Regions from separate parts of the Nocardia brasiliensis ATCC 700358 genome, predicted to be linked through region 3. Evidence: riboswitches for the same ligand, from Rfam matches in the RefSeq annotation. Region 3 holds a riboswitch; each other region holds the start of a gene.
The links. A riboswitch is a leader RNA that binds a small molecule or an ion and turns the genes downstream of it on or off. The one in region 3 is predicted to bind cobalamin.
Positions count from the first base shown of each region.

Region 1: linked by a shared signal. The riboswitch ahead of O3I_RS07640 (ABC transporter substrate-binding protein) and the one ahead of metE (5-methyltetrahydropteroyltriglutamate--homocysteine S-methyltransferase) in region 3 are both predicted to bind cobalamin.
Region 2: linked by a shared signal. The riboswitch ahead of O3I_RS22040 (methylenetetrahydrofolate reductase) and the one ahead of metE (5-methyltetrahydropteroyltriglutamate--homocysteine S-methyltransferase) in region 3 are both predicted to bind cobalamin.

Region 1 is NC_018681.1:1,723,309-1,725,566, reverse strand. Features, by position in the region: gene O3I_RS07640 (ABC transporter substrate-binding protein) at 1-999, opposite strand, end outside; cobalamin riboswitch at 1,019-1,201, opposite strand; gene O3I_RS07635 (alpha-mannosidase) at 1,348-2,258, opposite strand, start outside.
Region 2 is NC_018681.1:4,965,956-4,968,213, forward strand. Features, by position in the region: gene O3I_RS22025 (helix-turn-helix transcriptional regulator) at 21-614, opposite strand; gene O3I_RS22030 (DUF1059 domain-containing protein) at 780-971, opposite strand; cobalamin riboswitch at 1,156-1,290, shown strand; gene O3I_RS22040 (methylenetetrahydrofolate reductase) at 1,428-2,258, shown strand, end outside.
Region 3 is NC_018681.1:7,140,223-7,142,480, forward strand. Features, by position in the region: gene O3I_RS31710 (pyruvate carboxylase) at 1-621, opposite strand, end outside; gene O3I_RS46885 (hypothetical protein) at 753-881, opposite strand; cobalamin riboswitch at 1,020-1,227, shown strand; gene metE (5-methyltetrahydropteroyltriglutamate--homocysteine S-methyltransferase) at 1,377-2,258, shown strand, end outside.

The DNA of each region.
Region 1 (2,258 bases), 4.0 Mb from region 3:
GACTTCGCCGTAGCCGTAGTACACCGAGTCGACCATCGCCTGCCGGTCCACCGCCAGCCGCATCGCCTGCCGTACGCGCACGTCGTCGAACGGCGGGATATCCACCCGCATCTGGAAGGCGCCCATCAACCCGGCGGGCGGCACGATCACCGAGACGTCCGGATCGCTGGACAGATTGCTGGCCTGCAGGTACGAAACCTCGTGCACCACATCGGCCTGATCGGAGAGGAAGGCGTTCACCCTGGCCTCGGTCTCGGCGATCTGGATGATCTCCACCTCGTCCAGCAGGGCCGGACCGTCCCAGTGTCGCTCGTTGCGCCGCAACAGCGTTCGGTCACCGGGCGACCACCGCACCAGCGCGAAGGGTCCGGTGCCCACCGGCAGGGTGCGCTCGTCGAAGGTGGTCGTGCCGTCCTTGACGATGTAGCAGTACCAGCCCGCCAGCACCGAACCGAAGTCCGCCAGCGGCGTTTTCATCGCCACCACCACGCCGAGATCGCCGTCGGCACGCGTCCGGGCCATGTCGACCATGGCGAGGTCACCGGAGGACTTGCGCGCCGGGTCCAGCATGCGCGTGAAACTCCACAGCACGTCCCGGGAGGTGAGAGGTGTGCCGTCGCTGAAGAGCACGCCCGGACGCAGGGCGATCCGCCACTCGCTGCCATCGGCATTGGGCTGCAACGATTCCGCCAAGCGGTACCGCAGGGTGAGGTCGTTGTTGTAGGCCACCAGCTTGTCCCACACGTTCTTGGAGACCGCGCCGCCCGCCGAACTGCCCGCTTGATGGGGGTCGAGCACATCGGCGGTCGCCGACCGTCCCGCGATCGCCGTGCGCAACCGCCCGCCGGGCCGGGGTGGGCCATCGGGTGCGTCGCCGGGGTTCGCGCCGCTATCGCAGCCGGTCAGCGCCCACGCGCCGCCGACCGCTGCCAGCGCGGTCGCACCCAGTAGTAACCGCCGCCGCCCGAATGCGGGCGCGGTCGATGTGGAGTTGTGCATCGCCATCCTCGTGGTGTTCGTCCCTTACCGCGGCGCAGGTATCCTGGCTCCCGATTCGACGCGCACCGCCGGCCTTCCAACCTGGGCAGGTCGTGGCCATGAACTGGCGGTTTGCTCCTCGGTGACAGTTGCGGGACAGCCCCGGATTCGCACCGGTGTTCCCTACGCCGATCAGAACGTTACAAGGCCCGGGCCGCGAAACCGCAGCTTCACCTCGGGATTCGCCACGACTCGGCGAGTTCGGCTTCCCTAATAAATATTTTGGGGTTACCGTGGAGCGTGCCGGAGCGTGTACCGGCAGCCACGATGGCCCCGCGCCGCTACACCCCGGCGCGGGGCCACCCCGGTCTATCCCGCAGGACGCGTGAAGCGGAGCGTGACGAGCTGGAAAGGCCGCAGCCGCAGGCGAACTCCGCCCGATTCCGCAAGTGCCGGACCTTCGCCCGGCAGCGGCCGTTCCAGCAGATCGCACGCCTGGTGGCCGGTGGTCTCGAAATCCGGGGTGACCAGGGCGTCGGCCCGCCCACCGTGCGCTTCGTAGAGGCGCAGGACGATATCGCCGCTGCCGTCATCGGCGAGTTTGACCGCGCTGGTCACCACCGCGTCGTTGTCGACCGTGAACAGGGGCGCGACCGGGTCGGCGACGCCGGCGGTCGGGCGGGCGAGGTTGATGCGATAGCCTGCGGCGACCGCGTCCCCGATCGAGGCGCCCGGCAACAGAGCGTGCCGGAAGTCGTGGGTGCCGTGATCGGTCTCCGGATCGGGGAACCGCGGCGCGCGCAACAGCGAAGCCCGCACCGTTGTCGTCGTCCCGCCGTCGGGCCGGACGGTCCGGGTGACGTCGTGGCCGTAGGTGGAATCGTTGACCAGCCCGACACCCCAGCCGGGTTCGGCGAAGTGCACGAACCGATGATTGCAGGCTTCGAACTTCGCGTATTCCCAACTGGTATTCATGTGCGTGGGCCGGTACAGGTGCCCGAACTGGGTCTCGGACGCGTAGCGGTCGGCGTGGATGTCCAGGGGGAAGGCCAGTTTGAGGAATTTCTCGGTCTCGTACCAGTCGACGCGGGTGTCGATGTCGAGGCTGCGCGCGCCCGCGCGCAACGTGAGCGTCTGCTCGATCTTGGACGAACCGAACGAGCGGCCCACCCGCACCACCGCATCGATCGGCGAATCCGTCTCCGCCACCACGAAATCCGTGTCGGTGAGATCGGTGACCCGGTTCCGGTAGAACAGATCGACATCCCAGGCGTCCCACG
Region 2 (2,258 bases), 2.2 Mb from region 3:
GCAACCATGGAGAAATGTGCTCAGTTGTTCAGGGTGGTGTGCGGGGATCGACCGTAGATCCGGCGGTAGGACGCGGCGAAGCGACCGGAGTTCGCGAAACCCCAGCCGATGGCGATGCCGGTGACCGTCGCGCCGTCGGCGGGCACGCAACTGTCGAGTTCCTGATGGGCCCCGCGCAGTCGCAGGCCGCGCAGATAGGCCATCGGAGTGGTGTGCAATTCCTGCTGGAAGGCCAGTTGCATGGATCGCACCGACACGAACCCGGCCGCGGCGATATCGGCGATCCCGACCTCTTCACGCAGGTTCGCCTTCATGTACGCCACCCCCAACCGCACCGAATCCGCCGCCGCGCTGACCATTGCGGGCTCCGGCACGGGCAGTTCGGCGACGGGCAGGACGGCGTCGACGCAGGCCGCCAGATACTCGGCCGCGGGGTCGGTCAGGCCCAGCGCGACGGTCGTCGCCTCAACGCTGCGCTGATGCTCGAGCACCGTACGCACCAGGCGGACGGCCGCCATATCCGGGGCGGGCCCGGCGAAGCCGGGGGCGGTCACCACCCGCAGGAATTCCTCGATCGCCGGGATGTCCCGGCCGTCGAACCTCGTGCTCGTCATTGCCTCACCATCCGATCAACCCCCGAACGGTCGCCTCGGCACCTCCCAAGTTCCGCACTGTCCACCCTACGCATCGCCGTCACGCGGCACGCGCTGTCGAAACTCCGCCGGTCGGCGCCACCGCGGCCCGAATGCCGCGGTCCACCAGACGCCGGTGCCGACGATCTAGGTGGTGACCTTCTCGTCTTCGAGCGACGCACGGATCTGCGCGCGCAGCTCCGGTCCGTCTTCGTGCCGATGCACGGAGATCGCGTGCTCGCTGGCGGCTCGCACGACTTCGTCTTCCTCACCGGCGATGGTGAGCGTGCAGTTCGTTTCGCTGGGGAACCTACGGCAGTCGGCTACTTTTCTCGTCATGGGACGAGCCTCCTGAGAGATCAATATTGCTGGTCTCTACGGTAGACCTCCCAGGTCACCGGGGTCGCGAAAGTAGAAATCGGAGTGGGTGGGGCCGGGCGCGCTTGGCGCGCCTCGAGGTCGTCGCTTATATTCGCGAGCACAACTGGTTCGCCGGAGGTGGAGTCGAGGAGCCCCTGATCCACCGGCCGGTGTCGAGTTCGGGCCGCGTTCACGCGAACCCGGACGAGAGGGAACCCGGTGCGAATCCGGGACTGTCCCGCAACGGTGAATGGGCGCGCCCATGAGTCCGAAGACCTGCCGATTGTGCCGGGTACGCCGTATCCGGCGGTCGTCGCCTCGTGGATCGGGCGTAACGCCGAGTGGACCCGGGCACGGGATTGATGCTTCGAGGGCTCCGTCAGCGTTTCGCCCATTATGGGTGGTGGCCACAGGGCGCTACCACGGAGTTCATCAATGCTGAACCCTCACAAGAGTTTTCCCGCTCGCATCGCACCCGCGGTGCGCGGCGTGCCGTCGGTCGTGCAGAGCTTGCGCCTGCACTCGCGGCAGCGGGTGCCGTTCTCGGTGGAGTTCAATCCGCCCCGCGACGCCGCGGGGGAAGCGCGACTGTGGCGCGCGGTTCGCGAATTCGAGCGCATGCATCCGGCGTTCGTCTCGATGACCTACGGCGCGGGCGGTTCGACCAAGGACCGGACCGCGCGGATCACCGGCGCGCTGGCGCAGGAGACCACCTTGCTGCCGGTGGCGCATCTGACAGCGGTCGGGCACAGCATCGCCGAACTGCGCGCGCTGGTCGGCTCCTACGCCGACTACGGCATCCGCAACATTCTGGTGCTGCGTGGCGACCCGCCGGGCGATCCGCTCGGCGAATGGCACAAACATCCCGAGGGAGTCGAGTACGCCGAGGAACTGGTGCGGATCGTGCGGGATCTCGGCGACTTCAACGTCGGGGTCGCCTCGTTCCCGCAGCTGCACCACCGCTCCCCCGACCTGGACACCGACACCGCGTTCCTGGCCGCGAAACTCCGTGCCGGAGCGGATTATTCGATCACCCAGATGTTCTTCGAGGTCGACCATTACCTGCGTCTGCGCGACCGCCTCGCGGCCGCCGATCCGGAGCAGGGGGCCAAGCCGATCATTCCCGAGCTGATGCCCGTCACGTCGCTGCGCACCGTGGCGCGGGCGGAGGAACTCAGTGGTCGCGCGCTGCCCGAGCCGATCATGGCGCGACTGCTCCGGGCGGCGGGCACCGGCCCCGAGGAGAACCGCGCCGCGGTTCGTGAG
Region 3 (2,258 bases):
GCGCGGGTTCACCACCGCCTGCTCGAGGAACACCGTCGGATCGCCGAAGGCCGATTCGGCCTCGCGCGAGGCGGCCTCGATCGACTCGCGCAGCTGCGCGGGCTCGGCGACCCGGCGCATGCCGCGCCCGCCACCACCGGCGACCGCCTTGACGAAGATCGGGTACTCCAGCTCCTGCGCGGCCGCGAGCAGTTCGTCCACGTCCGCGCTCGGCGCGCTGGAACGCAGCACCGGCAGGCCCGCGGCCTTGGCGGCGGCGATGGCGCGCGCCTTGTTGCCCGCGAGCTCGAGCACCTCGGCGGAGGGGCCGATGAAGGTGATGCCCTCGCGGGCACAAGCCGCCGCGAGGTCCGGGTTCTCGGACAGGAAGCCGTAGCCGGGGTACACCGCGTCGGCGCCCGCCGACTTCGCCGCGTCGATGATCGCGTCGATCGAGAGATAGGCCCGGACCGGGTGCCCTTGCTCACCGATCTGGTACGACTCGGCCGCCTTCATCCGATGGACCGAGTTGCGGTCCTCGTACGGGAAGACGGCTACCGTCCCCACGCCGAGTTCGTAGGCCGCACGGAAGGCCCTGATGGCGATCTCGCCGCGGTTGGCGACCAAGACTTTCGTGAACATTGGCCTAAGGTACCCGGCTGCGCGCATCTCACAGACACTGATGCAGCCTTCGCAGGGATCTTCACAACAGCACAGGGCAACGCTGCGAAGTTGCGTTCACCGGGCCGTCACAGATCCGGCCCGCCGCCGAGCTATGCCCAGCGCAAGGTCCGGTGCCGCAGCCCACCGCGGAACTGACCGACGGCGAGACCGAACATCAGCCTGCGTTCTTCGGCGACCAGGCCACCGGTGAACGGCACCCGCACGATCTGCGACAACACCGCCCGCAGCCGGATTTCCGGCAGGCAGTTGTCGGTACTCCCTGGTGACGCGCCCGGGCACACCACCGCGAGCGGCCTCGGCCTATGCTGGTACGCGCAGCTGGTTCACCGATGCGCGCGAGATGGAGCCCCGACGACGCGCACGGAGCCGAGTTCGGCCGCCCGGAAACGGGGGGCCGGGCGAGAGGGAACCCGGTGGGAATCCGGGACTGTCCCGCAGCGGTAAACAGGAACGAATGCCGTCACGAGCACTGGGTACCCCAACCCGGAAAGCGACGGTTAGTAGGTCGGCCGACAACGGCCGGTGCCTGTGAGTCCGAAGACCTGCCAGCCGTGCCGGGTACGCCGTATCCGGCGACCACCGCCTCGTGGATTTGGGCGTGCGGTTGCACCAGTGCTGCAGTGTCGGGCTCCCTTCGTGGTCGGCCGGCTCGTCAGCCGGTGACCGCGCCGCCCGTATGGCGATGGTCCACGACTCAGCACTGGAGAGACATCGTGACTGTTGTACATCAGACACCGTTCACCGCAACGGTTCTCGGGCTACCACGGGTGGGGCCGCGACGTGAACTCAAGCGGGCCACCGAATCCTACTGGGCCGGCAAGATCGACGCCGATCAGCTGCACGCCGTCGCGCGCGAGCTGCGGCAGGCCCAGCTTGCCGAACTCCAAGCGGCAGGCCTGGATTCGATTCCCGTCGGCACCTTCTCGTACTACGACCAGGTGCTCGACACGGCCGTACTGCTCGGCGCGCTGCCACCGCGGGTCGCCGGCATCGCCGACCCGCTGGATCGGTACTTCGCGGCCGCGCGCGGCAACGAGACCGTCGAGCCGCTGGAGATGACCAAGTGGTTCGACACCAACTACCACTACCTGGTGCCGGAAATCGGTGCGGACACCGCGTTCTCGCTGCACCCGGAGAAGCTCCTGGCCGAGGTGCGCGAAGCACTGGACCTGGGTGTCGCGGCCCGGCCGGTGGTGATCGGTCCGGTCACCTTCCTGAAGCTGGCCAAGGCCACGGGCGGCGCGGCGCTGGACCGGCTCGCCGAACTGGTGCCGCTCTATCGTGACCTGCTCGCACAGCTCGCCGCAGCCGGCCTCGGCTGGGTCCAACTCGATGAGCCGATCCTGGTCACCGATCTCACTGCGGCCGAAATCGAGCTGGTGCGTAGCACTTACGCCGAACTCACCGCCTCGGCGGAGCGTCCCGCGATCCTGGTGGCGACCTACTTCGGGCACCCCGACGCCGCGCTGACCGCGCTCGCGAGCACCGACGTCGAGGGCATCGCGCTCGACTTCACCTCCGGCACCGATGTTTCCGACGTCGCGGCGGTGCCCGCGCTCTCGAGCAAACTGCTCGTCGCCGGCGTGGTCGACGGA